Regions from separate parts of the Fictibacillus sp. WQ 8-8 genome, predicted to be linked through region 1. Evidence: riboswitches for the same ligand, from Rfam matches in the RefSeq annotation. Region 1 holds a riboswitch; each other region holds the start of a gene.
What was found. A riboswitch is a leader RNA that binds a small molecule or an ion and turns the genes downstream of it on or off. The one in region 1 is predicted to bind thiamine pyrophosphate.

Region 2: linked by a shared signal. The riboswitch ahead of thiD (bifunctional hydroxymethylpyrimidine kinase/phosphomethylpyrimidine kinase) and the one ahead of M1K46_RS14705 (thiamine phosphate synthase) in region 1 are both predicted to bind thiamine pyrophosphate.
Region 3: linked by a shared signal. The riboswitch ahead of thiT (energy-coupled thiamine transporter ThiT) and the one ahead of M1K46_RS14705 (thiamine phosphate synthase) in region 1 are both predicted to bind thiamine pyrophosphate.

The regions. Positions count from the first base shown of each region.
Region 1 is NZ_JAMXKG010000006.1:95,419-100,304, forward strand. It holds gene M1K46_RS14685 (thiazole biosynthesis adenylyltransferase ThiF) at 1-603, opposite strand, end outside; gene M1K46_RS14690 (thiazole synthase) at 603-1,367, opposite strand; gene thiS (sulfur carrier protein ThiS) at 1,372-1,572, opposite strand; gene thiO (glycine oxidase ThiO) at 1,578-2,708, opposite strand; gene M1K46_RS14705 (thiamine phosphate synthase) at 2,708-3,325, opposite strand; TPP riboswitch at 3,424-3,529, opposite strand; gene M1K46_RS14710 (glycine--tRNA ligase) at 3,581-4,886, opposite strand, start outside.
Region 2 is NZ_JAMXKG010000003.1:285,934-299,260, reverse strand. It holds gene M1K46_RS06870 (MFS transporter) at 1-198, opposite strand, end outside; gene M1K46_RS06865 (MDR family MFS transporter) at 312-1,838, opposite strand; gene clpP (ATP-dependent Clp endopeptidase proteolytic subunit ClpP) at 1,964-2,545, opposite strand; gene M1K46_RS06855 (hypothetical protein) at 2,570-2,821, opposite strand; gene M1K46_RS06850 (winged helix-turn-helix domain-containing protein) at 2,818-3,420, opposite strand; gene M1K46_RS06845 (hypothetical protein) at 3,537-3,779, opposite strand; gene thiE (thiamine phosphate synthase) at 3,849-4,517, opposite strand; gene thiM (hydroxyethylthiazole kinase) at 4,530-5,327, opposite strand; gene thiD (bifunctional hydroxymethylpyrimidine kinase/phosphomethylpyrimidine kinase) at 5,324-6,130, opposite strand; TPP riboswitch at 6,272-6,377, opposite strand; gene M1K46_RS06825 (hypothetical protein) at 6,532-6,783, shown strand; gene M1K46_RS06820 (IDEAL domain-containing protein) at 6,902-7,132, shown strand; gene M1K46_RS06815 (DUF4349 domain-containing protein) at 7,146-8,015, opposite strand; gene M1K46_RS06810 (YecA family protein) at 8,167-9,123, shown strand; gene M1K46_RS25810 (IS3 family transposase) at 9,183-9,329, opposite strand; gene M1K46_RS06805 (spore germination protein) at 9,366-9,755, opposite strand; gene M1K46_RS06800 (APC family permease) at 9,870-11,219, opposite strand; gene M1K46_RS06795 (FdhF/YdeP family oxidoreductase) at 11,359-13,327, opposite strand, start outside.
Region 3 is NZ_JAMXKG010000003.1:647,014-660,340, reverse strand. It holds gene sdaAA (L-serine ammonia-lyase, iron-sulfur-dependent, subunit alpha) at 1-37, opposite strand, end outside; gene sdaAB (L-serine ammonia-lyase, iron-sulfur-dependent subunit beta) at 59-721, opposite strand; gene M1K46_RS08775 (DAK2 domain-containing protein) at 815-2,491, opposite strand; gene M1K46_RS08770 (Asp23/Gls24 family envelope stress response protein) at 2,507-2,869, opposite strand; gene rpmB (50S ribosomal protein L28) at 3,101-3,289, shown strand; gene spoVM (stage V sporulation protein SpoVM) at 3,383-3,463, opposite strand; gene M1K46_RS08755 (thiamine diphosphokinase) at 3,561-4,202, opposite strand; gene thiT (energy-coupled thiamine transporter ThiT) at 4,199-4,771, opposite strand; TPP riboswitch at 4,844-4,951, opposite strand; gene rpe (ribulose-phosphate 3-epimerase) at 4,975-5,622, opposite strand; gene rsgA (ribosome small subunit-dependent GTPase A) at 5,624-6,517, opposite strand; gene pknB (Stk1 family PASTA domain-containing Ser/Thr kinase) at 6,507-8,501, opposite strand; gene M1K46_RS08730 (Stp1/IreP family PP2C-type Ser/Thr phosphatase) at 8,502-9,266, opposite strand; gene rlmN (23S rRNA (adenine(2503)-C(2))-methyltransferase RlmN) at 9,273-10,358, opposite strand; gene rsmB (16S rRNA (cytosine(967)-C(5))-methyltransferase RsmB) at 10,352-11,725, opposite strand; gene fmt (methionyl-tRNA formyltransferase) at 11,722-12,657, opposite strand; gene def (peptide deformylase) at 12,667-13,140, opposite strand; gene priA (primosomal protein N') at 13,165-13,327, opposite strand, start outside.

The DNA.
Region 1 (4,886 bases):
TTCAGACGTCTGGTGAGCGACAACCATTTGGACAACAGGCGCAATGATTCCCGCCGTATCACACGTTGCTCCGCCCATCGGCACCTTCTCCAGGAGACAGCTTAGACAAGGCGTCTCCCCGGGTAAAATCACATAACTGAGTCCGTAGCTTCCAACGCATGCGCCGTAAATCCAAGGAATCTTCTTCTCCTGGGAGATGTCATTGATCAGCAATCGCGTATCAAAATTATCTGTCGCATCAATGATCAGATCGGCAAACTCCGTCAGTTCCCTCAGTTCTTCAGCTCCTGCATCCAAAACAAGGCCCTCTACGTGGATATCGGAATTAACCTGTTCCAGCCGTTCTCTTGCAGCAACCGCTTTAGGCATCCGGTACTTTGCATCTTCCTCGCTGAAAAGCTGCTGACGCTGGAGGTTGCTCCATTCTACATAGTCACGGTCAGCAATCGTGATCCTGCCCACACCCGCGCGGGCAAGAATTTCTGCATTGCCCGTTCCGAGCGCACCCGCACCGATAATCACAACATGTTTATCAGACAAGAGATCCTGTCCCTCTTCTCCTATAGGCTCGAATAACATCTGCCTGGAGTAGCGATCATTCATTAAATACTCATTCCCTCCAGCGGACTGCTTGCCGCTGCATACCTTTTCTTTGGAATTCTTCCCGCTTCATACCCGAGACGGCCGGCTTCAATGGCAAGCTTCATGGCCTCGGCCATTTTTACTGGATTATCGGCCCCTGATACCGCTGAATTCAGCAGTACTCCATCAGCCCCCAACTCCATGGCCGCCGCCGCATCAGCCGGTGATCCGATGCCCGCATCTACAATCACTGGTATATTGGCCTGCTCAATAATAAGGCTTATGTTTAACGGGTTGATGATCCCGAGGCCAGATCCAATGGGGGAAGCTCCGGGCATTATGGCATGCACGCCAAGTTCCTCTAATTTTTGTGCAAGAATGACATCATCTGAAGCATAGGGCAAGACCGTAAACCCCTCTTCCAACAGCATTTCTGAAGCCCGCAGCGTTTCCAGCGGATCAGGCAACAGAGTTTTAAAATCTCCTATCACTTCTACCTTTATCATATCACATAGCCCCGAAGCTTTTGCCAGCTTCGCGATTCTAACCGCCTCTTCTGCCGTTTTCGCACCCGCCGTGTTCGGCAGAAGCGTAAAGTTCTCTGCCTCCAGCTTTTCTAAAAAGTTTGGCTGGTCGGGATCAAAAATGTTCATCCTTCTTACGGCAAATGTAAGGATTTCCGTGCCCGACACCCTTACTGCCTCTTTTTGGACATCAAAATCAGGGAATTTACCTGTTCCTAAAAGCAATCTGGAGCGAAATTCATAGTTTCCAATCTTCAGCATAACCTCATCCTCCTCCTACAAAATGTACGATTTCTATTTTGTCACCATCTGCTAAACGCGTTTCTGCGTGCTGGCTTTTATCCAAAATTTCTTGATTCAATTCAACGATTGCCCCTTTGCCGGCAAGCTTTAACTCTCCCAAAAGTTCCTGGACTGTACGGGCTAAGGCTATATCTAAGGCTGTTCCGTTAACCATCAGTTTCATGAGACTCATCCTTTCATCTTTTTATAGGCAAACCGGTCTGGCGCAAACTCTTTTAATCTTTCTTCCTGCAGATCTCCGATCAGCAGCTCTGCCATCCATCGCCCTGTCAGCGGACTGAGCAGGATCCCATTGCGAAAATGGCCTGCCGCAATGTACAAGTCTTTATGGTAAGGATGTTTCCCCATGTACGGGAGGCCATCAGGAGTTTGCGGCCGAAACCCTGTCCATGCCTTCTCCCATTCGCCCTCTTCGATAGCAGGAAGGACTTCACTCGCTTTTGTCAGCAGTTCCAAAACTCCCTTTGCTCTGACCTTTCTGTCGTATGTACCTGCTTCCATGGTTGCTCCGATTACGAGCCTGCCTCCTTGCTTAGGGACGAGATAGCATTCATCTGAGATAACAGTTGATGTAATGACCGGTTCTAAAAAGGTTAAAGAAAGACACTCTCCCTTTACTGGAAAAAGAGGCATGTGCAATCCGGTCTGGGCCGCCAGTTTCCCTGTCCAGACGCCTGATGCGAGCACTGCCTTCTCTCCGAAAAACATACCCGCGCTCGTTTGGATTCCAATCCCTGACCGGCCCATTTCGAATCCGGCTGCTTCGGTATAATCTAAAAAATCAGCTCCAAGCATTGCTGCCGATTGGGCAAAGGCTTTCGTCAATTGAGATGGATTGACCTGGCCGTCTTTCGGCAAATACATTGCACCTTCCAATCCGCTGGACAGCTTCGGCTCCATTTTCAAAAGCTCCGATCCGCTGATCCACTCTGCCGGCTGGCCGTTATCGTTGTGAAAATCAATGAGTTGCTGCAATCGGAGGCTTTCCTTTTCATTTTTTGCCGCTTTAAACAGCCCTTTGTCTATAAACTCAATGTCAATCCCGCTGATTTCCTTCAGTTCCCTGTTTAACTCAGGAAAAAGACTCCTGCTCTCACGGGCCATCGTGTAGAGCGGCCCTGCCTCATTCAGTTCTGCCTGCGCTCCAAGCATTCCTGCAGCGGCCGATGAAGCTTCACTGCCTATTCGGTTCTTTTCAATCACAAGCACGGTATACTCTGTATGTTTGCGCAAATAGTAAGCAATGGCACAGCCGATTATCCCCCCGCCAGCAATTATCACATCATAGTGCCTGGGCATTATGACATCTCCTCCTTCTTAAGTGCTTCCGCATAGCCTTTCGCTTCTAAACCCGGATCTACCGCCGACCAGATCCCCGACATGACGGCGATTCCTTTTGCTCCCGCTTTTATGAGTTCACTAGTATTACTTGGTGTAACCCCTCCGATGGCGATAACTGGAACAGTGACCGCTTCAGCAACCTCCCGCAATTGATCCAGACCCCGCGGATCGCTCCCTTTTTTGCTTCCTGTTCTAAAAACGTGTCCGTAAAACAAATAATGAGCTCCTTTCTCTTCAGCATAGAGCGCTTCATCTATGGAATGAACGGATTGGCCGATTCTCAGCCTGCTAAAATAGCGGTGTACGATTTCCGGATCAAGACTGGAGCCTTTTAAGTGAACGCCTTCAGCTCCCGCAGCAACGGCTACATCCACACGGTCATTGATATAGATCTGCTCCCGGCCCAATCCAGCTCTCTTCAATCTCTCTGCCAGATTAAAAATCTCACTGGCACTTCTGTCTTTTTCCCTGATATGTATGCACGTCACATATGGAGCCAGGATGGATGCGGCCGAGATGATTTCGTCAGGCTGTTTCCTTCCATTTGTCATTACATGAAACTCGAATTTCCCCACCTTGCATCCTCCTTTTTCCCATACAAAAAAGCCACCCTTTTCGCAGAAAAGAGTGGCTGATTATCTGTTTTCTAATCAACAGCAGCTGTATGTGTCATACAGTGCGGATTCCACTTCCCTACGCTGGCATCATCCAGATCAGGTTCAAAGGGTTTAGAACAGGTTGTTCAGTCTCAGCCGGCAAAGGCTCCCCCAGTGTTGCTAGAGTTATTTAATTAACTTCATCTTACCATTCAGGTTAAAAATGTAAAGAGATTAAAATTTGATTTTCGATTCCAGGAAGGATCGAAGCTCTGATACCGGCATGCGGACCTGTTCCATTGTGTCGCGGTCACGTACCGTTACCTGCTGATCTTCTTTAGAATCAAAATCATACGTAATACAGAAAGGAGTTCCGATTTCATCCTGTCTGCGGTAACGTTTTCCGATGGAGCCTGTTTCATCATAATCGACCATGAAGTCGCTGGCAAGACCGGCAAATACTTCTCTTGCTTCTTCAGAAAGCTTTTTCGATAAAGGAAGCACTGCTGCTTTAAACGGCGCAAGAGCTGGATGCAAGTGAAGAACAGCCCTTGTATCTCCGCCTTCAAGCTCTTCCTCTTCAAACGCGTCGATCAAGAACGCAAGTGTTACACGGTCTGCGCCAAGTGAAGGCTCGATGCAATAAGGGATGTAACGGTCATTCGTTTCTTGATCGATATAGTTAAAGTCTTCACCAGAGTGCTCGCTGTGGCGCTTAAGGTCAAAATCAGTACGGGATGCGATGCCCCAAAGCTCTCCCCAGCCAAACGGGAACTGGTATTCAAAATCTGTCGTAGCGTTGCTGTAGTGGGAAAGCTCTTCGGATTCATGGTCACGCAGGCGAAGCTTATCCTGTTTCATGCCAAGATTCAATAAGAAATCGTGAGCATAATGCTTCCAGAAATCAAACCATTTCAGTTCTTCGCCAGGCTTGCAGAAGAACTCTAGCTCCATCTGTTCGAACTCACGGGTACGGAACGTGAAGTTACCAGGTGTGATCTCGTTACGGAAGCTTTTGCCGACCTGAGCGATCCCGAACGGCAATTTCTTTCTCATCGTACGCTGCACGTTTTTAAAGTTTACAAAGATCCCTTGTGCTGTTTCGGGACGAAGAAAGATTTCGTTCGTGCTGGATTCCGTTACACCCTGGAACGTTTTAAACATCAGGTTAAACTGGCGGATAGATGTAAAGTCGTGCGCATCACAATCCGGACATGCGATGTTATGCTCTTCAATCAACTTTTCCATTTCATCGAAAGAAAGCCCGTCAACAATCTTCTCGATTCCTTTTTCAGCAAGTGCATCTTCAATCAATTTATCGGCACGGTGTCTCGCTTTACATTGCTTACAGTCGATCATTGGATCATTGAAGTTTCCGATGTGTCCAGATGCTACCCATGTTTGCGGGTTCATGAGAATCGCTGAATCCAAACCAACATTGTATGGAGATTCCTGAACAAACTTTTTCCACCAAGCTTTTTTCACGTTGTTCTTCAGTTCAACGCCGAGCGGGCCATAATCCCACGTATTGGACAAGCCT
Region 2 (13,327 bases), on a different contig from region 1:
AGAGGTAATGTTTAGTGAGAATGCAATCCATCCAAGCTGGGCAAAAGACAGATTCATAGACTTCTCTAGGATCGGAAAAATAGCTGGAATAACCGCCTGCATCGCATCGTTTAACAGATGCACAAAACTGATCGCAAAAAGCATCTTGTAAATGGTTGCTGATGACGAGGGTTCCTTTTTTAACGAAGCAACACCCATGACATATCCTTCTTTCTCTAATTGGTTTATATTGTTAAAGATTATCATTCTTTTACGGATTTTTACAAATAAAAAGAAGAACGATGGAGCTAGACAAAAAAAGCATCAGAAGATTACTCTTCTGATGCTTTTCTTCTTCCGCTTTCTGCATTGTCGGATTCTTTCACACGGGCCTTACCCATAAAGATAATGAACAGCAGAGCGATGACCACAGAGATCAGGGAGTACTGAAAGATTTTTGCAATGGAATCTGCCAGAATTCCCGTCATTTTATTGAGGACTTCAGGCGGTATTTGTTTACGGACCTCCGGCTGAAGGAGAGCCCGCGAATCAACATTCTTTTGAAACTTAGAGAACTGAGGCAATGCATCTTTTAATTTATCGGTCAGCAGATTATTCTGAATCGTACCGAAGATGGTGATACCGAGAGTCATTCCAATCAGGCGGAAGAATGCATTCTGTGAGTTAGCAGATCCCCTCTGACGAGGATCAAGCATATGGACAGAAGCCATACTTAGAACAGGGAAGGAAAACCCTACTCCAATTCCTGTCAGAACCATATATAGAGTGACCATGAGCCGAGAAGTGTCGGCTGACATGGTGCTCAGCAAGTAAACACCCACCAGGAAAATGCTGCCGGAAACGAGCATCACATTTCGATAGGAAGAGTTGATGACGGTACGCCCTCCTGTCTGGCTCCCAACAACAACCCCGATCATCATTGGCATTAAAATTAATCCAGCGTTTGTTGCCGAACCGCCAAACACACCTTGTATGTAAATGGGAATGTACATGGTAGCTAGTATAAAGACAGAACCGTAGAAAAAGGCGATGCCCTGGCTGGACAGAAACAGTCTGCTTTTAAAGAGATTCAAAGAAACGATAGGGTCTGCCGCACGTCGTTCTACTAGAATAAAAAGGATAAAGAGAACGGCAAATGCAGCAAATAAAGATAGGATAAGTGCGGAATCCCATTCATAATCTTTTCCTCCGAATTCGAGGGCAAACATCAAGCTGACGATCGAAGCTACGAGCAGGCCCGCTCCTAAATAATCAATTTTTTGTTCTCTGTGCTCAAGAGATTCAAAATAATACTTCAAGATAAAGAAAAGCGAAAGCAGTCCGAGCGGCAAATTAACATAGAAAATCCACCTCCAATCCAAGTAGTCGGTCAAATATGCACCTAGCAGAGGACCGAAGACACTGGACATTCCAAAGACGGCACCAAAAAGGCCTGTCATTTTCCCTCGCTGCTCTACCGGAAAGATATCAAAAATGATCGTAAAGGCAATCGGCATCAGGGCACCACCGCCGATTCCCTGTATCGCACGGTAAACGGAAAGCTGTGTCATACTGTCTGCCATTCCGCACAGAACCGATCCGATAATAAAGAGACCCAGACCTGTAATATAAAATTTTTCCCTTCCATACATGTCAGAAAGTTTTCCGAAAATAAGCATACTTGCCACTGACGCAATCATGTACGAGGATGTTACCCAAATGAACTTGTCCAGCTCACCCAATTCAGCAACGATTGTTCCGAGGGCTGTTGCCACTATTGTGTTGTCCATAGCGGACATGAGAATTCCGAGCAGCAGGCCTGCAACAACAAAATTTTTGTTGCTCTTTTGATTAACCATATTTTTGTCTCCTTGAAATGTTAATGAAATAGACAGGTATATACTTTTCGACTTTTAGAATTTAAATCCTGCCGGAAAATCAAAAAGGAAGAGCGGCAGCGCTCTTCCTCTCCAAAAAAAACTACTTATAATTTTTCAATGATTTTATTGATGATCCCGTATTCAAGAGCTTGTGCTGCCGTCATGAAGAAATCTCTGTCGGTATCTTTTTCGACACGCTCAAGCGGCTGTCCTGAACGGTCTGAAATGATCTTATTTAAGATTTCTCTCGTTTTTATAATTCGCTTGGCATGGATGATCATATCTGCAGCCTGCCCTTGTGTTCCTCCTAGCGGCTGATGAATCATGACTTCTGCGTTTGGGAGGGCAAACCGTTTGCCTTCCGCCCCCGCGACCAGCAGAATGGCACCCATGGAAGCAGCCATTCCTATGCAGATGGTTGAAACAGCAGGCTTGATGAACTGCATTGTGTCATAGATCGCCAATCCCGCGGTAACCGACCCTCCTGGAGAATTGATGTAGATGGAAATATCTTTTTCCGGATCTTCCGCTGCTAGAAACAGGAGCTGAGCCACAACAGAATTGGCTACATTATCATCGATGGCACTTCCAATGATGATGATACGGTCTTTCAAAAGCCGGGAATAAATATCGTAGGAACGCTCACCACGGTTAGTTGTTTCCACTACCATTGGGACTAAATTCATTTTCATCTTCCTCCTATAGAATCGTTATGCAGCCTGGCAAATCGGTGTGGAAGCTGCGCCTTCTGATGCGATTTTTCCGAATCCGGACGTAATATAAATGACTTTTACCGGGGTATTATCTTCACTTTCAATCGAAATTTCCGTTCTGATTTCTTCTTGCCCTGCCTCTTCCCTTTCAGTCCGCTTCTCTACTAAAGCTATGACTTTATCGGCTTGATCTGCCTGCTTCTTGCTCTTTTCCCAGGCAAGAGAAGGATGCTTTTTCACTTCATTCATCCCTCGATTCCTCCCTCCGGTTTTGGATAGACAGCAATAGACACCTGATATTCTTCGCCTTGCTCATTTTTTCCAGACTGATATTTGCCAACAAGCTGGTGAAGCAGTGAGAAATACTCATTAATGAACTGGTTGCGTTCCTCCTCATTGGACAAGGAAACTGAAGTTTGCAGAATGGCACTTGGAATTTGTTCATCCTCTGCTTTTTCCATGAGCTGCAGCGCATCTTTCTTCATGGTTTCAGTTAAGGTGAGAACGTGGGCCAGCGCATGCTGATCTTTTAATTTCTGTGAAGTTTCCGGTGACAAGCCAAGAGAGTCAGAAAAAATTAACGTTTTGGCCACTGCTTGATAAAGTACTTCTACCAAATTCCTCACATTCCTCGTTCCTGCTCTGAAAACAAGCCCTACTTTTTCTAAAGCCTTTAGATGGTAATTGATCTTCTGCGGTGAATCATTGAGCAGCTTTGCTATTTCTGTTGCAGAAGCCGGATCTTTTAGAGCACTGAGCATCTCGGAACGAATGGGATGGAGCAAAGCCGCAGCCTGCTCAGGCAGCGTTACAAGATACGTCTCTTCAATCGATGCATTCTTTTTCACTGGTTCACCTCACTTAAAAAATTTATTTTACGTAAAATCATTTTATTACGATAGGCTTATCTTTGTCAAACATTTCTAATTTTAATCAAAAAAAGTGACAGAAGCTTGTGCTTCTGTCACTTTAATAGCGGCATAACGGCCAATAGGATAAAGATTAATACCATAGCTGTATTGAAAAAAAACTCTGTTTTAAGTTTAAAATAATATCGTTCAATGGCACGAAACAAAAATACTGCAGCTAAGATTCCGAATAACAGGGCCGGACTGTTAATGTACATTCCATTCCATAAAGCCAGCAAAAAGCCGAGGAACAGCAGTACCATTTCCGAATACGCCCATATCTTATTTCTCTTTTTCATCGTGGCACCTCTTTCTTGCGTACTCTTTTATAGTACGAAGAACACGGTTGTTCGGTGCCATATCCCTATTTAATTAATGAGTCTTGCTTTCCATGCCTTCTCTACCCGTTCAAGCAGACCGCTTGCCGCCTTCTCTGGATCCACATGCTGGCTGATGGCTGATATGACAGATACTCCATCCGCTCCGGCTTCGATTACTTCAAATGCGTTTTCTACAAAAATGCCGCCTATTCCCACGATTGGTGCTGTAATCCCTGCTGCTCTTAGCTCTTTTAAAACAGAAAACCCCATAACATCACGCGTATCCATCTTTGTACTTGTATCAAAAATCGGGCCCACTCCTAAATAATCTGCTCCAGCCCGTAATGCATCTTCTGCTTCTTCAACATTGTGAACCGAAACGCCAAGAATTTTATCGGGGATGCGGCTGCGGATTTGATTGAGATCTCCATCCTCCTGCCCGACATGCAGACCATCGGCATTCAGGCTGATCATGAGATCGATATCATCATTAATAATAAAAGGAACATGGTATTTTCCGCAGATTTTCTGCAAGCTAAGAGCTAAGGCATATTTCTGATCAGGTGATAGACACCCTTCGCCCTTTTCACGATATTGAAAAAGCGTCGCTCCTCCCTTTAGCGCTTGCTCCAGCACTTGTTCAGGTTCAGCTCTGCAGTTTAAGCTTCCCATAATAAAATAAACTTTCAACTGCTGTTTAAGCGTATTATATTCCATCTGTAAGCCTCCTTAGCTCCACCTGCCGGCCGTTTTCAAGTCTTCAGGGTTTAATAGATAGAGCTCATCCAATAATGCTGTCTGAAAGGAGCCTGGTCCTGCCGAAACGGCTTGAGCGCGTTCAGCACAGATTCCCAGCATCGTCAAAGCGCCCGCGGCCCTCAGGCAGCAGGAAAGGCCGGTTTCCAGAGATCTGGCCATAAACAAACCGATGAGAGAGGTTGAAAAACAGCCGGTCCCTGTCACGTAAGACAATATTTCATGTCCGCCACTAATCGCTATGGATTCCTTTCCATCACTCACTGCATCCTGTTTTCCTGTAATGACAATGACCGAACCGAGCTTTCTGGCCGCATGCAAAGCAAGCTCATCATCGTTTCCTGATAGTTCACCATCAACCCCTTTGCCACCCCAGTCACCTCCATACAAAAAGGAGATCTCTGCAGCATTGCCGCAAATGACATCGGGAGAAACCTTTTCTACCAGCTCTTCAACGGCTTTCTTCCTTAATTGGGAAAGTCCTGCACCCACCGGATCCAAAATGACAGGAATGCCCAGTTCCTTCGCTTTTTTTCCAGCCAAAACCATTGCATTAACTAAGTCAGGTTCAACGGTTCCAATATTTAAAACCAGTGCGTCAGCTGCCATGACGGCTTCTTCAGCCTCTTCATAATGATGAGCCATCATCGGGCTTCCTCCAGCTGCCAAGATGCCGTTCGCTAAAAAATTCATCGTTACTTGGTTAGTGATGTGATGAATCAGAGGTTTTTTCTTTCTAATGTCTTCTAAAAGCACACTCAGTTCGTTCATGCCTGATTCCTCCTGTATGCCCAATGGTTTGTCGGCCCATGCCCGCTGCCAATATGAAGCGGGTGGCTGATTGCTTCCTGAATAAAAGTTTTCGCTGTTTTTACAGCATGAAACGGGGTTTTTCCAAGTGCCAGTTCAGCAGCAATGGCAGCTGCAAACGTACAGCCGGTTCCATGGGTTTGCGGTGTATCAATCCTTCTTCCTTCCAGCTCATGCATCTTCTCGCCATCATAAAACAAGTCGACTGGCGCTTTATCATGAGAGAGATGGCCTCCTTTGATCACGATCATTCCTGCTCCTAAATCATGCAAAAATTTTGCAGCATCCTCCCTGTCTTGCTTTGTGGAAATGCTTCTTCCAGTTAGCTGCTCAGCTTCGGGAATATTCGGTGTCAGGATCGAGGCTAGAGGAATCAGCTGTTTTTTCAGGGCTTCTACTGCATCCCTTCTCAGAAGGTTAGCCCCCCCTTTCGCGATCATTACAGGATCCACAACAACGTTTTTCCATTCATACTTTCGAATATGATGAGATACCGCTTCTATAATTTCTGCACTGAAAAGCATACCCGTTTTTAAAGCTTCAGGACGAAGATCCTCTTCTATGCTGTTTAACTGTTTCATGATCATCTCAACAGGCACCGGGTGGATCCCCTGAACACCTAATGTATTCTGTGCGGTCACAGCTGTGATGACAGACATTCCATAGGCTCCCAATTCCTGAAACGTCTTTAAATCGGCCTGGATTCCTGCTCCCCCTCCTGAATCTGATCCTGCAACTGTCAATGCTTTTGGTGTTTTTAACATATGGAAGAACTCCTTTCACCACTAGAAGAGCGCAAGTGGCCCGTTCTGTTAAGGTCCCTGTGCACTGAAGCTGAACATGACCTCCTTCGACCGCTCAAAAGCCGCCTTCTGAAGAGAAGGCGGCTTAAACATGAATGCTGATAAAAGTTTAAGCCACTTCCCTCCGCCAGTATTAACCGAATCAGGTTCAAAGGGTCAAAGACATTTCTTTTCTCAGCTTTAAATCAAAGCTCCCCTAGTGGTATACGATGTATGATGTTATTTCTATCCTATATGACAGCGGCCAAAGCGTCAAACAAGGGATAAAATTTGTCGAAAAGTTAGGCTGCTGTGTTTAAAAACGAACGGATACGGGCATTATTTATACAACACCCGATAGAAAATCTGGAGGGAGAGAAATTATGAATATTAGAGAGAAACTGCAAAATTTAAAACAAAATCCAGAAGATGTTTACAGTCATTCACAAACAGAAGAATCCTTCTCAAGAAATTACACCAATCCCGTCGAAGTCAAATATATCCCTGCAGAAGATGTTTACGAATTAAAAGTATTTGATATGGAAGGCGGTGAACAGCTGGACAGTAAAAAATTCCATTCTGTAGATGAAGTTCTGGCTGATTTAAAAATTGAGAAGCAAAATGAAAAAAACTAAATTTTCAGATTAAACTGTTGCTATTATTACCATTGATAAGTATACTAGTAAAAACCCATTAACGCATGAGCTTTCAATCCTACAAGCTTCTGCAAAAAAATTCAAGGAGGAATAGAGCATGAAAGACAATACATCGTATAATAAAGACATGAACGATCTTGTGAAATATAAACTTCAGAAGAAAAATGACCCGTTCGCTTTTAATATGGTTGCTCAGATGATCCTTGATGAGTCGCTGCACGCCCATCAGATGAAACGTTATAAAGAAAAAATAGATGAAGCCCTGGAAAAACGTGATGAAAAACTGTTCATGAAACTGACGGATGAATATATAAAATTCCTTGGATAAGAAACCAAACCTTTTACGGTTTGGTTTCTTTTTTTGAACGCTGTTTTCTTCTTAAGTAAAGCCATGCTCCTCCAACAGCCACGAAAAGGATAATGACAGGCGACAATCCAATGAGTGCAATAATGAGATAGGAAATAGTATGAACCAGTCCATTCCACGTCTCTTTAAATAAGGTCTTTGAATTTCCCCAGGTGTTCAGCTCTTTATTGTTCTTCGTCCCAATATTTTTCACATCAAAATGGACCGTAACCGTTGAAAAATCGCTTTGATTCTCTAAATAGTTTATTCTGCCCTGGATTTTTTCAATTTGTTCCTGCACTCCTGATAGTTCTTTTGATATGGCAAGGAGATCCTCTGTTTTATCTGCATTTTTCATGAAGCTTTCCAAACGGTTACGAACAATGCGCTTTGCCTTCAGCCTTGCTTCCAAGTCAGTATATTCCTCTGTAACATCTCGTCCATTTATGATTTCATGAGGACTCCCAGAACTTAATTCTCCTGCCTTTTTTGTGAAAACAAGAAAATCTTTCTTTGGAATTCTTATTTTCAGGTAACCCCCATTTTGCCCTTCTTCTTCAGACAAGGATTCACTTTCAACGATATAGCCGCCCATTTGTTTTGTGAGTTGTTCCACTTCACTCCGGACCTTCTTAACGTTTTGAACGCTTATCATTATTTCACTCGTGTAAATCATTTTTCGTCCTTGGTCGGCAGCAGGCTGCTTGTCTTCTTTAGCGGATTCCCTTTTCATGCTGGTGGAAGAGCTTCCCCCTTCAGACGACTTTGATGCCATGTTTTCATCCTTGCTGCTGCACGACGCCAGAACTAAAACGATCAGCACCCATACGGCCATAAACTGTTGATTTCTCTTTTTTATCATCATCATGTCCCCCTTTTATCTATAGACGACCCAAAGCTCCTATTCGTTACAATATATGGTAATTTTATAGCTTTGAGTTGCAATATCACCCGAATATGCTAGTATTTACAAAGTGATTTATTTACAACAAGAGCAGTGAAGTACGGAGGGTAACATGAACAAAGTAGGAAGAAACGAACCGTGTCCATGCGGCAGCGGGAAAAAATATAAGAATTGCTGTTTTCGATCGGTCACAACCATTCTATTAAACAAAATTGTGGAAGTGAGCCGCCATCAGGAAGGCTTAGCTAAGTTTGCCTTTGACCATTTTCATGAAGAAATGGGGAGCCAAACACGCAATTACATAGAAAAATACAAGATTGGAAGAGATGAAGAACAAACGTATGCGAATCTGATGGTTTGCTGGCTGATGTTCCATTCTGACGTGAAGGACGGCAGATCACCAATTTCGTATTACCTTAAAGAGCAAAAAGGGAAAGAACAGCCGGAAATCTTGGATATCATAGCAGACTGGGAGAAGAGTTTCCCTTCTGTTTATAAAATGATCTCAAAAGTGAACCGAAATACCTTTTTATTACAAGATGTGATGACCGATCAGGAATACACGGTCGAATTTAATTCTGAGATTCTTCCACAGGACGGAACCGATCTAGCAGGTTCTATTATCTACACTGGAGAACATTACGAATTTTACATTGATTTTGCAGAGATTCCTCAGGGAGAATTGCAAAAACGCTTAGATGCGCTGACTGACTTGAAAATAACCTTGAAAGATGATTTTCCTAAAGCTCTACAAGTTCTTTTGTCGAAACTAGAGAAAGCAGCTGATGAAGACGCTGTGCCGCAGCCGGCTGATAGAGTTCTATCTTTGCTTAAAGAGAACGCATCAGAGGAGATCTACAATGAGGCAGAAAGAATTTGGAATGTGTGGAACAAGACACAAAATCCAATTATCCGTAAAGAACAGCCCTATGCAGCCGCTCTTCAATATTTGGCGTCCAAGGACGTCCTGAATGAGCCTGCCACACAATCTGAAGTAGCCAAACGCTATGGCACTTCCGCATCCAGCCTTTCTGCAAAATACCGTCAGCTTAAAACTGCTTTAAACTAAAAAAGAACCTGCTCAAATGAACATGTACCTGTCAAGTAGACAGAGATAAAAGACTGCCATTATGCGGCATGAGTTCGATATTCCAAGGGACTCATGCCGTATTTATTCTGGATACGTATTTCGTTATAATAGTGCATATAGTCAGCTATGGTATCTTGAACTTCTTCACGTGATGTTTTAAAAACCTCATGAATAAGTGAAAACAATTCCTGATCTTGATAATTTTGCTGTTGAATGCTTTGCTATAAACATAGGAACAGTTTCTCTGAACTCATGATTTCGTTCCATAAAATATGTCCGAACAGCTGATGTTTGTTAACAACAGCGGAAACCTCAATCTGCTGAATCAATTTCTGAGGGGTTACATCCTCTTCAGTATCCTGCCAATCGTGTATAGGCTGAAGAATGGATAGATCAATCTGCTGCTTGTTTACGAGCCCTTCAATGAAACAAACGACAAACGGAACAGGTCTCTCATAGAAAGGCAGGATCTTCACATCCATGCTCTCACCTAAGATATTTTTCAAGTGATCGAGGTTTTCATCAATCTGTAAAGAAACTTCAATATTTTCATAAGCTTTAGCTTCTGAACCTGCAATCGGCCGTCGTTTTAAACGTTTCCTGATCTTCATCCATTCATTCACCTCCACTTTGTTTACTTCTCATTTTCTGTAGTAAGCTGCCTTTTTATTCGATAAAACAAAAAGCCCTGCTGAAAACTCAGCAGAGCAAATAGATAATGACGATTATTTGGCTTGTTGTTTCAAGAATTCATCACTTGAAGTTTTGCCTTTATTTCTATTTAAATACCAATACAGCGGCAAGCCCAACAAAGTCACAGCGATTGCAGTTAAGCTGTCCCTCGGATTATCAAAGATCGTCGCAATCACGATATAACCAGCCCCTATGATCGCAAACGCTGGAACAAACGGAAACAGAGGAACGCTGTACGTCCTTTTTTTCTCTTTGTTTCTTTTTCTCAATAAAAAGACGGCATAGAAGGCAAAAATGTAAAAAATATAAATTGCAAATATCGCCATGGCTGATAGGTAATCCGGGTTGGAAACAAGCATCAGAATAACGGCAAACACGACTTGCAGCCCTGTCGCAGGGATCGGTGTTCCAAACTTTTCTGAAACAGAAGCCAGAAAGCGGGATGCCGGAAGCTGCTTGCGTTGAGCCATGGCGTACGTTACCCTTGGGAACGTCAGAATTTTCCCATTAAGACAACCGAAAATAGAAACGGCGATTCCAATAGCAATCAGCTTTCCGCCAATATCTCCGAATAATAAGGAAGCTGCTCTACCTGCAGAGTTCTCGCCGAGGTCGACGATCGTGCTTGCAGGAAGTACATGAAACATCGCTACATTTACAAGGAGGTAAGCTGCTGTGACAACAAGAATACCGCCGACGATGGCTTTAGGAAGAATTTTTGCAGGGTTCTTCATTTCACCTGCTACAAAACCAACCATCAGCCATCCATCATATGCCCACAATGTCGCCAATATGGCTGCTCCCATACTAATCTCGCCTGTTAGTCCGCTGCCTGCATTCAGGACCTCTTCATTTCCTTTCCAGATCCCAAACACAATAATTAAAATAATAGGCAGCAGCTTTCCTATCGTTGCGGCGTTCTGAACAATTCCCCCGTACTTGGTGCCGAAACTATTAATGGCCGCCAAGAAAATAACGGTTATAATGCCAATCCATGGACCGGTCTTTTCATTCCATCCAAAAAGGTTCGCGATCAAAGAGCCAAAATAGAGTCCAAGCCCTCCAATGACAGCAGGTCCGTAGATGACCGTCTGAACCCATCCGCTTAAATAACCCCATACTTTTCCGTATACTTCTTCCATATAGACGTATAGCCCGCCTGTTTTTGGAATTTGAGTGGCAACTTCTGCAATGGTCAGGCCGCCTGCCAGGGTGATGAGTCCCCCCAGTATCCAGGCCAGCAGCGCCATATTGGAGCCTCCAGCATACTCAATTACCTTTCCAGGCTTCATAAAGATACCTGATCCGATCACTGTTCCAATTACAATAGACATCGCCACTGAAAGCCCGATGTCTTTTTTGAGACCTGCTTCTGTGTTCACTTTTCTGTCCACTCCCAAACTATTTTTGTCTATTCTAGAAGGACTTTCTTTTAAAAACTTTATCATAGCCGGGATCATCTGTCACTACGCTCAAAAATAGTAATAGTATTCAAAAAAATCCAAATATACTACTAAGAACTTAATCATCATCTAATTCTGACTCAGCCAGCCTTTTCTCTTTATATGCCTTGTCTTTTTGGGCATAAAATACTTCAGCCTTTTCAATCAAGGCTCCTGAATTGTATTCCGGAATTCCAGCAGATCTTTCATAAACACCTTTAGGGATTAAACAATTGGCTTCTGGCCAGTATAAAGCGGCGTTACGCCTTTTTATGTCTGCAATCTTCACCCGGCCCCGAAACAAACCGTGCCGATTGTAAACCACAATGGATTCTCCTTCCCGTAAACCAAGCTCTAAAACGTCCTTCAAGTGAAGGAGTACGTCTTCTCTGGATGCTTGGTTAAAAGGATCCGTTTTATGATAAACCATGGAATTGAACTGTTTTCCTCTCCTTGTCGTAATGGTAAATTCTCCTCTTCCCTGCCGCTGTTCCGGCAGATCAATAGCAAAAAGCCGCCCCCTGCCGTCTTCTGTCGGGCAAATGCCTCCTTCACAAAGCCAGGCACCTCCCCATTGAAACACATCTCCTTTTTTGCAAAGATCCTGTATCCCTTTATAGTTTGGAGCAGCCATTGCAATCTCCTTTCTGACTGCTTCTGCATCGGAGAATTGCATGATATGCCTTTGATCCGGCCTGACTCTAGAAGCAAGTTCACTATAGATCTCCCATTCCGGACGTGCTTCTTCCATCCGCGGCCCATTAATTTCAGGTGAAAAATAGACCATTCTCTCGGTTGAAGTGGAAGTCCCGCCACCCGGCTGTTCATACCTTGTCATTGCAGGAAGGACGATGACACAATCCCTGGCATCAAGCAGAGTAGATGTATTAAGGATGATGTCCTGATGGACTCTGACTTCTATGTTTTCGAGACAGGACTTTACAAAATCTGGATCTGGCATGGTCTCCAAAAAGTTCCCGCCTGACATGTAATACAGCTTCAGCTTTCTGTCTGCATCTTCAGTAAGGAGAGCATTCTCCAGGCTGATGCCTAGTATGTCTCCTTGCCAGTCTGGTATAGCAAAACCCCAAACCGATTGTACGCGCTGCAGTGTTCTCTCATCAAATCCGCCGCCCGGCAAACTAAAGGGATCGGCTCCCATCTCACCTGCACCCTGGACACCCGAATGCCCGCGAATAGGCATCAAACCGCAATTTTCCCGGCCCAGAAATCCTCTGAGCAGTGCGAGATTAACAATCTGTGACACATTATCGGTGCCAAACCTATGCTGGGTCAGACCCATTGACCAGACAAATACACCCGACTTAGAGCAGGCCATGATCTCTGCCAGTTCGCAGATTCGCTCTCTCCCTATGCCCGAAGACTTTTCAAGATTTTCCCACGTCAGACCGCGCACATGACGTTTCATCTCTTCAAGCCCTTTTACATGATCGTTAATAAACGAATGCTCCAGAGCTGAACCTCTCTCTTTACGCTCCATCTCAAACCAGTGCTTAATGATTCCATTAATCAGTGCAATATCCCCGCCAATCTTTACTTGATAAAAATCATCAGCAATTTTGGTACCGAATACAGCTGAATCAGGAATGGAAGGAATCCAATAGCGTTCCATGGAAGGCTCTGCATAGGGATTGATGATAATTACTTTTGTTCCCTTTCTTTTGGCAGCATAAATATACTTTGTAGTAACCGGCTGGTTGTTCGCTGAAACAGATCCCCAGAACACAAGAACGTCGGTCCCGATCCAATCCTTATAGCTGCAGCTTGATGCCCCTATACCAAGCATCCGGTTTAAAGATGTCTTAGAGGGAGAATGGCAGATTCGCGAGGCGTTATCAATATTATTCGTTCCAATAAAACGAGCTGCTTTTGCTGCTATATAATAGGATTCATTCGTTATTCCCCTGGAAGTCAAATAGAACGCAAGCTGTTTCGGAGAAATGGCTTTTATTTTTGTGGCAATCGTATTTAGTGCTTCATCCCAGGTGATCCGCCGAAAATGCTGATCTCCTTTTTTTCTAATCAGC
Region 3 (13,327 bases), on a different contig from region 1:
CGGCAAGTTCCACTAGTTCGGCAACATTACGAAACATACTTACTTCTCCCTTTCAAGGTTACTCATTAATTTTTACCACTTGCTGAACAATTGGCAGCGATTCAATCTCCTCGATGAGTACCGGGTCTATATTTTGGTCTACTTCAATGATCATGAGAGCTTCTTGTCCTTTTTCTTTCCGTGAAACCCGCATGTGGCCAATATTGATCTGATGCTTGGCGAGAATATTTGCAACTCCTGCGATGGCTCCGTATCTGTCGTTATGAACAATCAGCATTGCAGGATGGTTTCCGCTCAGCTTCAATTCAAAACCGTTAAGCTCAACTATCTCTATTTTCCCTCCGCCGATCGAAATCCCAACCATTTCAATTTTTCCATTCTGGTCACCAAGAATGATCTTTGCGGTATTGGGATGATCGGTCAGTGCATCTTCCTCGGTCATCTTTATATCAATACCTTGCTCTTCTGCCAATGAAAGCGCATCCACAATCCTAGTATCAAAAGTATCAAAATCAAGGATTCCGCCAACGATGGCCACATCAGTCCCGTGTCCGCGGTACGTTTTTGCAAACGAACCATAAAAAGAAATATGGGCATATTCTGGCTTCCTGCCAAACAGGTGGCGGGCGACCCTCCCGATTCGCGCAGCTCCTGCTGTATGGGAGCTTGAAGGCCCAATCATGACCGGCCCGATTATATCAAAAACACTTTTGTATTTCATTCATGTCCCTCCGATAAAAATATATAGCTGACATAAAAAATATTCCCTCCATTACTGTATCATAACTCAACAATAATGGAGAGAACATTTTACCTACTCAACTGAGATAATAAAAGGATATAGCGGCTGGCTGCCTTCATGGACTTCCACTTCTACAGAAGGGAAAGATTCCTCGATAAACTGAACTAAACGTTCCGTATCTTCATCCGATGCATCTTCACCGGAAATCAGGGTGATGATTTCAGAATCCTCATCAATCATTTCCTTTACAAGCTCCTGAACCGCTTCATCTTTATCCGGCATGGAAGCTACGATCTTGCCGTTCAAGATCCCCATGAAATCGCCTTTTGAAATCTCGACGCCATCAATGGAAGTATCTCTTACAGCAAATGTAAGCTGTCCGGATTTTACGCTTGAAAGCGCGTCTGTCATCTTCTTTTGATTTTCTTCCAATTCGGCTGAAGGGTTAAACACAAGCAGAGCCGCCATTCCCTGAGGAACGTTTTTAGAGCGGACGACGATTACATCCTGGTCGACGATGGATGCTGCCTGCTCTGCAGCCATAACAATGTTTCCGTTGTTCGGAAGTACGATTACTTTTTCAGCATTCACTTCTTCAATGGCTTTGACGATATCTTCGGTACTAGGGTTCATCGTTTGTCCGCCTTCAATAACGTAACCGGCACCGAGTGAAGTGAACAATTCTTTAATGCCGCTCCCCATCGCTACGGTAACGATGCCATATGCTATTTTCTCTTGTTTAGCTTCAGGCATCTTAACGGGCACATGTGTCTCAGATTCCAAAATAGCAGTATGCTGCTCACGCATGTTTTCAATTTTAATGTTGATCAGACTACCATGTTTCTGAGCAAGGGTAAGCATGTTGCCCGGCTGTTCCGTATGAATATGAACTTTTACAAGATCATCATCGGCAACAACAAGCAAAGAATCGCCATGCTCGTTTAATTCATTGCGGAATGCTTCCTCACTGAAAGGCGCCTTCTTTAATTTCTCAGGTTCGAATTTCACCATAAACTCTGTACAGTATCCGAAATGGATGTCTTCGGTTTTCATATGAAGCTGTGCTTTATGGTGCTCGGCATTAACCATTTCCTTCATAGAAGGCGATTGCGGAGAAATTTCAGGAAGGTCCTTTCCTTCCAGCGCGGAAAGAAAGCCTTCATAAACCGTCAGAAGGCCTTGTCCGCCTGAATCAACAACGCCTACTTCTTTCAATACCGGAAGCAAGTCAGGTGTTCTGTCCAGGGAAGCTTTGGCTTCCGTTACAACTTCGTACATGACGAAAATGATATCATCACTTTTTTTGGCCGCCTTAACGGCACGTTTTGCCGCATCTTTAGCCACCGTAAGAATGGTTCCCTCGATTGGCTTCATCACAGCCTTATAGGCTGTTTCTACTCCGTTCTCAAATGCTCTTGCAAAGTCAGCCGAAGTAATGGTTTCTTTTCCTTCGATTGATTTTGAAAAACCACGGAAAAGCTGGGATAATATAACCCCGGAGTTGCCTCTTGCCCCCATGAGCAAGCCTCGGGAAAAAGAGCTCGCGACTTTACTGATATCGGGAATTATGTTGTTTTGAACTTCTTTTGCACCAGAAGTAATCGTAAGGTTCATGTTGGTTCCTGTATCCCCATCTGGCACAGGAAAAACATTAAGGGCATCTACCATTGCTGCGTTTTTTGATAAGTTTGCGGCTCCCAATGCAACCATGGCCGCAAACTTTTTACCGTCTAAAACTGTTAAAGACACGAACTTTCCTCCTAACTAAGGGGTTGTTACCCTTACACCCTGAACAAAAATGTTAACAGAATCTACTGAGAGACCCAGCATTTGATCGAGGGTATATTTCACTTTTGTCTGTACATTATGGGCTACTTCAGAAATCTTTGTTCCGTAGCTTACAATAATATACATGTCAATATGTATTTCATCTTCTTCCTGCCGAACCACAATCCCCCGGGAGAAGTTGTCACGTCCTAAAAGTTCGGTAATACCATCCTTTAACTGCTTCCTGGAAGCCATGCCTACAATTCCGTAGCAATCAATAGCAGCGCCGCCAGCAATAGTAGCGATCACTTCCGTAGAAATGTCAATCTGGCCGTATTTATTCTTCATTTCGATGGACATGATGAATCCCCCTTTAATCAATCAATTATGGCTAAACCTCATTTTACTATAAAATTAAGTTTTATGAAAGGACAACTCCATTTGACAATAGTCACAAAGCTGTGTCAAGCCTTTTTACTTGAAATGCGAAAAATCATTTGTTGCTTTTCTTTAGTGGTCATGCTACTATAGGTTAGTATTTAACATACGACTGATATGATACAGTTTTACTGTTATAAAGGAGGTACAATTATGTCACGCAAATGTTACGTTACTGGTAAAGGACCTAAAACAGGAAACAAGCGTTCCCACGCATTGAACAAATCTAAAAAGAGCTGGGGAGTAAACGTTCAAAAAGTCCGCATCTTGGTTGACGGGAAGCCTAAACGTGTTTATGTTTCTGCACGTGCCCTTAAATCTGGAAAAATTGAACGCGTTTAATCGCTCTTAAGACAACGGCATCCCCGTTGTTTTTTAATTTCCAAAAGAAAAAAGCACCCATCAAGGGTGCTTTTTTCTTTTGGATGGAAGTGATTATCCTTTTTTAAATGAACCTAAAACCGCACGTACAAATCCCCCTAAAAACCTAGGCAGTTTAATGGTGTAAAATTTCATCATACCCCTCCTCCAGGCCCTTTGAAAAATAAGACATTCCCTAATAAATATATTCGCTTTTATAAAAATAGTTCCATGCGGCCCGACGCATAAAATATTAATCATGGCTCTTTACCAACATTAATATGCCGCCCGAGAATGAATAAGTACCACTTTTATTTACAAGCTCATTGGAAATGCAGAGAGTAGAACCCATCGGCAAGTATTGATCCTGAAGCGGATATTTGAACCCTTTTAGAGTCAGGCCGGTAACAGGTCCGTTAAATGGAAGGAATGAGACATAGGAGAACTCCGGCTCTTGTTGTATGATATGCGGTCCTGGTGCTGATAAGGCAATCTTATTCTGCCTGTCCCATATTTCAATGTTAATTCCGGCTTCGAGTCCATGAAGGAGCAATTGGATATTGGCCAATTCATGATCCAGGCGCCCGCCCGTAACACCCATTAGCAGGATCTGTTCCGGTTTTTGCTCCAGTGCCCAATCAAGGGCCAGCTCTAGATCGGTTTTATCCTTTTCACTGTCATACTCAAATGAAGGAAGGTTAAATGAAGCCATCCACTCACGCTCACTTCTGTTCACAGAATCGAAATCTCCAAATACACAGCCAGGTATGATTCCTTTTTTCAACAAGTAGAATACGCCGCGGTCAACACCCGCCCAGACTGCCTTTTCGCCGGCAAATAAAGAGAGGTCCGGCTGCCTTTCTTCCGGACCTCCTGCTAAAATGATAATTTTCATGCCGCGTTAACAACTCTTGGATCGGTCCTGTGCAGCAGCCGCGGTGCTTTTTTTGTCAAGAAAATAAAAGCTGCTGCAGTGATCAAAGCAACCGGGATCATGTATGAAGCATTATACACAATGGAGTACAGGACAGGGTTCATGCCTTTTGGGGCGTATGATGCAAAGAATATGACTCCTGATACAACATGGGAGGCCAAACGGAGCAGGCTTCCGAAGGCGATGCCTGCCACAATCGCTGAGATCCTCCTTTTAGATTGGCTTGCCGAACTGACTTTAAACACCCCGGCAAATCCAGCCAATAGGAACGCGAGAGGGTAATCCAGGATCAAACCAGCGGGATTGTATCCTGCAGTTCCATCAACCAGGATTTTAACCATCCCGACAATCAGACCAGTTAATACTCCGCCAGGGACCCCTCTGCGGAATGCCATTAAAAAGATTGGCAGCATCTCCAATGAAACTGAGCCTCCATTTGCCCAAAGCCCTTTAAATTGAACAAAACTAAGTATGATAGCCAACGCTGACATCATCGCCACTTCAGTCAAAAACATAATTTTTTTACTCAAATCAATCTCCTCCTAAACTCATTAAGAAAAGAAAAAAGCAACCGGCATGTGAATGACGGTTGCTTAGCGTTAACAACAGCGACTCCACATTCCTACGCAGGCATGATCCTGCTTCAGGTTCAAAGGGTCGGGAGTGTACTCCCCTCTCAGCCCCTGTATGGGACTCCCCCTGTGGTTACTTTTTTCAATTATTCTCTAATATATTATACACCACGAATGGTACGGATTGCACCCTTTATGTCTTTTTGCCCATAAATGGCTGATCCCGCTACAAGTACGGTAGCTCCAGCTTTCTCACAAAGACGGGCAGTCTCTGCATTCACGCCGCCGTCCACCTCAATTTCAACGTTCAAGCCTTGCTCCTTGATCCTCGCAGATAATACTTCAATCTTTGGCAGCACAGCGTGGATGAAGGATTGTCCACCAAAGCCTGGATTTACAGACATGATGAGTACAAGGTCTATATCAGCCAAAATATGCTGAATGGTTTCAACAGGAGTAGCAGGATTTAATACGACCCCTGCCTTTTTTCCCTGCTCTTTAATTAATTGAATGGTCCGATGAAGGTGCGGACATGCTTCAACATGAACAGTAATGATATCAGCACCTGCTTTTGCAAACTCCGGGATATACCGGTCAGGGTTTTCAATCATTAAATGGACATCAAATGTCAGTTTAGTGAGCGGCCTGATTGCTTTAACGACTAAAGGTCCCATCGTAATATTCGGCACAAAATGCCCATCCATCACATCGATATGGATATAATCAGCACCGTTTTCTTCCACTGCCTTAATTTCTTCACCGAGCTTTGAAAAGTCTGCGGAAAGAATGGAAGGCGCAACTTTTACCATGCTAGTACCTCCGTTTTTGATCCTTGATTTCCTGCAAAAATTCAAGATAATGCTCATAGCGGAACGATGGGATCTCTCCCTCTTCCACTGCTTTTTTTACTGCGCATTTCGGTTCAGAGCTGTGAGTGCAGCCGCGAAACTTGCATTGTGATACCCTCTGTTTCATCTCAGGGAAGTTGTAGGAGAGCTCTTCGGTTTCAATTTCTACAAAGTCCAAGGAGCTGAACCCAGGAGTGTCTGCGATCAAGCCCTCTTCAAAAGGAAGGAGTTCAACATGCCTCGTTGTATGCTTTCCGCGTCCAAGATGATCTGATATGTCATTCGTCTCCAGCATGAGTTCAGGCATCAGCGCATTCAAGAGAGACGACTTCCCTACCCCGGACTGTCCTGCGAAGACGCTCGTTTTTCCTTTAAATATCGGTTTGATGTCATCCATGCCGGCAAGCGACATCGCAGAGGTTGGAATGACCTCATAGCCGAGCTTCTTATAAGCAGCGATGTAATTTTCGATTTCCTTCTGATACTCTGCACTTTCAATCAAATCCATCTTCGTAATGCAGATCACCGGCTGAATGCCATTGTCTTCGATATGAACAAGAAAACGGTCCAGCAGCGAACTTGAAAATTCCGGCCGGACGGCAGAGAAAACGAGAATTGCCTGGTCAACATTTGAAATTGGCGGCCGGTTTAACTCGTTCTTTCTTTCCTTAACATCCATAATGTATCCGTCTGTCGGGTTGGAGGATTCAAATACGACCCAATCTCCGACCACAGGCGTAATTTTCTTTTTACGGAAATTGCCCCGGCCTCTGCATTGAAAGACTTTGTCATTGTATTGTACATAATAGAATCCTGCGACTGATTTAATAATTCTGCCTTCAGTCTTATTGTCCATTGTTCGCTCCTTTGAATTTACCTTCCTTCGCATCTTGATAATTAAATGTTTTTGATGCCTGCTCTTTCCCATTTAAATAAACGGTATAGGAAGCATCATGGTCCGGCGAGACGGTCAAAGGCACCATATACTCTTTCGTCTGGGAAATTTCTTCTTCTACGAAAACAGCATTTTCCTCTTTGGCATCGCTGTAAACAATTCTGACCTGGAATTGTTTATTCTCATCACCCTTTGAAACTTCAACCGTTATTTTATTATTAAATGTGATGTCTTCCTGATCATCAGGCTTTGGTTTGGGCTTCGGTTCTGGTTTCTTGCCCTTTGAAATAACGACATCAACCGTAGAACCTTTTTTGACATTCGTATAAGGTGAAGGTTTTTGCGAGATGACCTTTCCTTCTTCTACGGTATCAGAGTACTCTTTTGTAAAGTTGACTCTAAGCCCTTCCTGCGAGATGTATTTCTCAACATCTTCCCTCGAGGAATTTGACAAGTTCTCAAGCTGAATCGAAGGCGGGCCAGTACTGACACGAAGAATCACCTGTATTTCGCTCGGATTGACTTTTTCCCCTTTATCCGGGCTTTGTGAGACGACCTCACCCTCAGGAGTTTCCTCTGATTCCACCGGTATGGTCTCAATGTTCTTGCTATCGTAGCCTCTTTCGTTTAAGAGGTCTCGTGCAGCATCTTCACCCATTCCGGTAAGATCCAGCATGTCCACTTTCTTAAAGCCTTTAGAAACAAAAAGTGTAACCGTGCTGCCTTCTTTAACCATAGAATGGGGATCAGGATCCTGTTTTATAATTTTCCCCTGTTCCACATCTTCATCGAAGCGCTCTTTCCGCTCGACGTTAAAACCGAGCTTTGCGAGCCGTTCAAACCCGTATTCGTAATCTTTGTGGATAACATTGGGAACAGAAACATCTTTCACTTTAAACCATCCAGGCATGACCACAAAGGCAGCCGCTCCAGCACCTGCGAGCAAAAGCAGTAAAATCAGCAGTACAAGCCACCAACTTTTTTTCTTCTTTTTGGCCGGTGGTTCAGCGGTTTCTTTTAGATTTGAAGCTGGCTTTTCGACTGCTTTGTTCATGGATACCGGAGGCATGATCCGTGTAGCATCTGCCGCATCATCAAAATTGCTCCACCGCTGCTCATGCAGACGGTGAGGAGAGAGCGCCGTATCCAGGTCGTCCATCATTTCAAGAGCACTGTCATACCGGTACACCGGATTTTTTGTCAGTGCTTTAAGAATAATATTTTCAACACTCTGCGGAATTTCCGGATTGATTTTCCTTGGCTCGGGAACTTCCTCCTGAAGATGCTTGAGGGCTACGGATACCGGTGATTCCCCTGTAAACGGAACCCTGCCTGTCAGCATTTCAAACAGCACAACACCTAGGGAATAGATGTCCGATTTTGCATTGGCCACTCCCCCTCGCGCCTGTTCCGGAGAGAAGTAATGGACCGATCCAAGCACTGAGTTCGTATGGGTAATCGTTGCGGATGTGATGGCGAGAGCGATCCCAAAGTCTGTTACTTTTGCCAATCCATGCTCATCAATTAAGATATTATGGGGCTTGATATCTCTGTGTATGATCCCATGCTCATGAGCTGCAACCATTCCTGAGGCAATCTGCCTGATAATCTGTATGGATTCTTCAACAGACAGGCGGCCGTGGTCCCTGATGTATTGTTTTAACGTTTTCCCTTTTACATACTCCATGACTATGAAGTACACGTTATTTTCCTCTCCCACATCAAATATGCTTACGATGTGAGGATGGGCGAGACTCGTTGCCGCTTCAGCCTCTCTTCTGAATCGTTTGATGAACTCCTCGTCGTCTGAAAACTCTGATCGAAGTATTTTAACCGCAACATCCCGGTCAAGGATTAAGTCCTTGGCACGGTATACGATTGCCATTCCGCCATCACCGATGACTTCAAGCAACTTATAGCGGCCGCTTATACGCTTGCCAATCATTTAACTTACTCCCTTTTCCGGTGTCTGGGGCGTATAATGGACGAGTCCAATCGTGATATTATCCTCTCCTCCGGCCTCATTTGCAAGGTTCACAAGTCGATCAGCTTTATCTTCCAACGAGAGGTTGTCATCATTCAGTATGTTTTCCATCGTTTCGCGGGTTACTTTGTTAGAGAGGCCGTCTGAACATAACAAAACGATATCTCCCTCGCCCCAGGAAATCGTTTGAATATCCACATCAATATGGTCATCCGTTCCAAGGGCCCGCAAAATCACATTCTTTCTAGGGTGATTTTCCGCTTCTGTTTCCGATAGCTGCCCTGACCGCACCAGCTCATTAACGAGGGTATGGTCTTCGGTCTTTTGAATCAGCTTTTTTTCAGAAAAATAATAAACGCGGCTGTCACCGATATGTAAAATCGTTAAATAGGAAGGTGTGCAAAGGGCTCCGACAAGCGTTGTCCCCATCCCGCTGCAGTCAATATTCTTATTTGCATACTGATGCAGATCCAAATTGGTCTGTGTTACGGTTTCTAAAAGCCACTCTTCAGCCTTTACAGGAGTCTCCGAAATTTCTTCTGAAGAAGCGTTCCAGGCTTCCTCAAATGACTGGATTGTTTTGGAACTGGCAACATCTCCGGCTTTATGTCCGCCCATGCCATCCGCAATAAGGGCAAGAAAGTGTTCACCTTTTGTGAACACTCCCCCGCTGTCTTCATTATGCTGACGAACTCTACCAGTATCTGTTTTAAAGGCATACTGCAATTTACGTCACCTCGTCTCTTCCTGACGCTCCTTCGCTCTTAACTGCCCGCAGGCTGCGTCAATATCATGTCCCTGCTCCCTGCGTAGGGTAGCATTGACACCCCGTTTTTTTAGCGTATCTAAAAATTTGAAGATCTGCTTCTTAGGTGTCCGGACATAATCACGTTCCGGTACATAGTTGACAGGAATCAGGTTTACATGGCATTTTACGTTTTTAATCAGATCTGCCAGTTCTTCAGCATGTTCAACCTGATCATTCACACCGCCGAAAAGACCATATTCGAAAGAAATCCGGCGCCCGGTCTTCTTGATGTAATAACGAATTGATTCCATCAGTTCTTCCATTGGATACATGCGGTTGACCGGCATGAGCCTGCTTCTGATTTCAGTATTCGGAGCATGAAGGGATACCGCAAAGTTGATCTGCATTCCTTCATCAGCAAATTTGTAGATGTAAGGCACGATTCCGCTTGTGGAAACCGTAATATGCCTTGCACCGATATTCAGCCCTTTGTCGTGGTTTACTACTTTTAGGAACTTGATCAGTCCTTCGTAGTTATCGAAAGGTTCACCAATCCCCATGATGACAATTGAGCTTACTCTTTCTTCAGTGGCATCGAGCGCACGCTGCACTTGAAGCACTTGAGCTACAATCTCGCCGGCATGCAGATTTCTCTTTAACCCGCCGAGCGTTGACGCACAGAATGTACAGCCGAGACGGCAGCCTACCTGTGTTGTCACACATACGCTGTTTCCATATTCATGGCGCATCAGGACTGTTTCGATAGAATAACCGTCCTGGAGTTCAAACAAAAATTTTATCGTACCATCAGAAGATTCCTGACGGGCTAATTCTTTCATCGGCTGAATATGAAAGGTTTCTTGCATCTTATCGCGAAGCCCTTTAGGAAGGTTCGACATTTCTTCATAACTCGTAATTCTTTTTTCGTAAAGCCAATCATAAACCTGGGAAGCACGGAATTTAGGTTCTTTTATATCAGAAAGCCAATTTTCCAGATCTGTCAGCTCAAGCGAAAAAATAGAAGGCATAATTGCCGGGTTCTGCTGTTTTTCACTTAACGGTTTTAACATCGGGTTTCACCACCAGTTGTAGTCTTTTTCTTAAAGCATGCAAGGTAAAAACCATCACTGTTAAAATAATGAGGAAGAATCTGTACCTGTGCTTCAGCAGGTTTAAGGTACGGCTGTAATGTTTCAGGAAGCCGTTCGTTAAAAGACTTGTCCCATTCAAAATCAGGATGATGCTTTAAGAAAGCATCTGCAATTTCATCATTTTCCTCTTTATCGACGGTACATGTACTGTAAAGTAAAGTACCGCCGGGTTTTAACAGTTCGGCCACTTTATCGAGGATCTGCATCTGAATCTCGGCTATGCGATGGATATCCTCTTCTTTTTTCGACCATTTGATGTCGGGCTTTTTTCGTATCACTCCGAAACCGCTGCACGGTGCATCTACCAGAATCCTGTCAAACGATGACACAGAAAACTTTTCGCCGGCCTTACGGCTGTCAAGAGCTTCCGTTTTGATATTGGTAAGGCCGAGGCGCTCCGCCTGCTCCTGTATCAATTTCACCTTATGAGGGTGAAGATCCAGGGCCGTTACCTCTCCCGTATTATTTAACAGTTCGGCAATATGGGTCGTTTTTCCTCCAGGAGCTGCACAGGCATCCAGGATTTTTTCGTTTGATGATGGATTAAGCGCCCTTGCAACGAGCATGGAGCTTTCGTCTTGTATTGTAACATATCCTTCCTTAAATGCAGAAGAATGTGAAAGGCTACCTTTTTTTAATTTAATCGCATCGGGCGAAAGGCCGCCGTTGCTCCCCTCTATGCCTTCATCATGCAGCGATTGCAGCACTTTCTCCCTGCTGGATCTCATGCTGTTGACACGGCCCGTAACCGGGGCAGGCTCCATGTTGGCCGCGCACATCTTTTCAGCATTATCCAAGCCATACTGAGTGATCCATCGCTGGACCAGCCACTCTGGCATGCTGTATTGAAGAGCGAGCCTTTCCTCATCATGGGTCAATTCGGAAAGATCAGCCGTTCCTTCCCTCTGAATTCTTCTCAGCACGCCGTTTACCATGCCGGAGATCCCTTTATGCCCTCGTTTCTTAGCAATTTCCACCGCTTCATTAATGATGGCATGATCCGGAATCTTATCGAGATAGACCATTTGGTAGAGCGACATCCTCAGCAGGACAAGCACCCATTTTTCAAGCTTTTTCAACCCTTTTGCGACAAAAGGCTCCAGCAGATAATCAAGAGTGTTTTTCCGCTGGACAGTCCCGTATACAAGCTCTGTCAGCAATCCGACATCCTTTTGGCTAAGATTGGCCTTCTGTATGGACTGATTCAGCAAAAGATTGCTATAGGCCTGATTTTGTTCAATTTTCAATAAAACTTCAACTGCAGTATTTCTCACGTTTTGTTTCACAGTTCTTCACCCAGCTTTGTACCCGGTTCCAGTTTGGCTCCTTGCAAAAATTGTGAAGCTGCCATGCGTTTTTTTCCGGCCGGCTGCAGATCGGTGATCAATATTCCTGTAGAATCTCCGGTCTTCACCGTCAATCCCTCTTTGCTTGTTTCAAGAACAGTCCCAGGCACTGCATCCGATGGAACAGGCACCTTTTTCCCCCACCATATTTTTAACGTCTGGCCATTCAGTGTGGAAAATGCAACCGGCCAAGGATGAAGTCCTCTTATCTGGTTATAGATGGCTTCACCGCTCATTGTCCAGTCGATCTTCTCTTTTTCCCTAGAGATATTATAGGCATAGGTAACTTTATCATCATCTTGCTTTATCGGGGTCAATTTCCCCTCGATCAGGTCAGGTATTGTCTTGGATAAGAGTTCTGCTCCTGCAATGCTGAGTTTACTGAACATGCTGTCGACATGGTCTTCTTCACCTATTGGGACCACTACCTGTGTCAGAATGTCGCCGGCATCGAGCTTGTCTACCATGTACATGATCGTTACGCCCGTTTCTTTCTTGCCGTCAATGATACTCTGATGGATCGGCGCTCCGCCTCGGTATTCCGGCAGTAGTGAAGCATGAACATTAATACAGCCATATTCCGGTGCTTCTAATATTTCTGAAGGCAAGATTTGTCCGTATGCCGCAGTTACGATCAGATCCGGCTGTAGATCTAAAATTCCCTGAAACTCATTCTTTAGTTTTACAGGCTGCAAGACAGGAATGCCGTGCAATTCGGCTTCTGCTTTCACCGGCGTTGGCTTAATTTCCTTTTTCCTCCCTTGCGGCTTGTCCGGCTGCGTGACGACGGCTGCGACTTCATAGCCGTCGTTAACGAGTCTGCGCAGTACTGGCACAGAAAAATCAGGCGTTCCCATAAATACTATTTTCATTTGTAACTCCTACCTTTCAAACTCTCCCGTTTCATAATACGAACTGACCTTAGAGGTAAATAGAATTCCGTTCAGATGGTCGATCTCATGCTGAAGGGCGCGGGCAAGAAAGTCTTCTGCAGTAATCGTGAACGTTCTTCCATGTCTGTCCTGCGCAGTCACACTGACTTTTTGAGCGCGTTTAACATCTCCAAATATACCTGGGAAGCTAAGGCACCCTTCTGGACCGTCCTGTTCGCCTTCCATTTTTTCAATGACCGGGTTGACCAGTTCAATTTTACCTGTTTCATCTCCGACATCAACTACAGCAATCTGTTTGCCGATTCCAATCTGAGGAGCGGCGAGACCTACTCCTTCCGCTTCATACATCGTTTCAAACATATCATCGATCAGCTGGCTCAGCTTCTGGTTGAATTCTGTCACTTTTTCACATTTCTTTTCTAAAATTTTATCAGGATAACATACAATCTCCCTAACTCCCATCCTCATTCTCTCCCATCTATAGGCTTACATAATATTTTGCGCATTCATATCGACTGAAATCTGCAGGCCGTTCCCATCCATTTCATGCTGAAAATGCTGCAATAGCTCTGAGATCAAGTCACTCAGCCGAGGTTCATTTTTGTATTTTATCATTACCTGATATCGATATCTATCTTTAATACGGGCG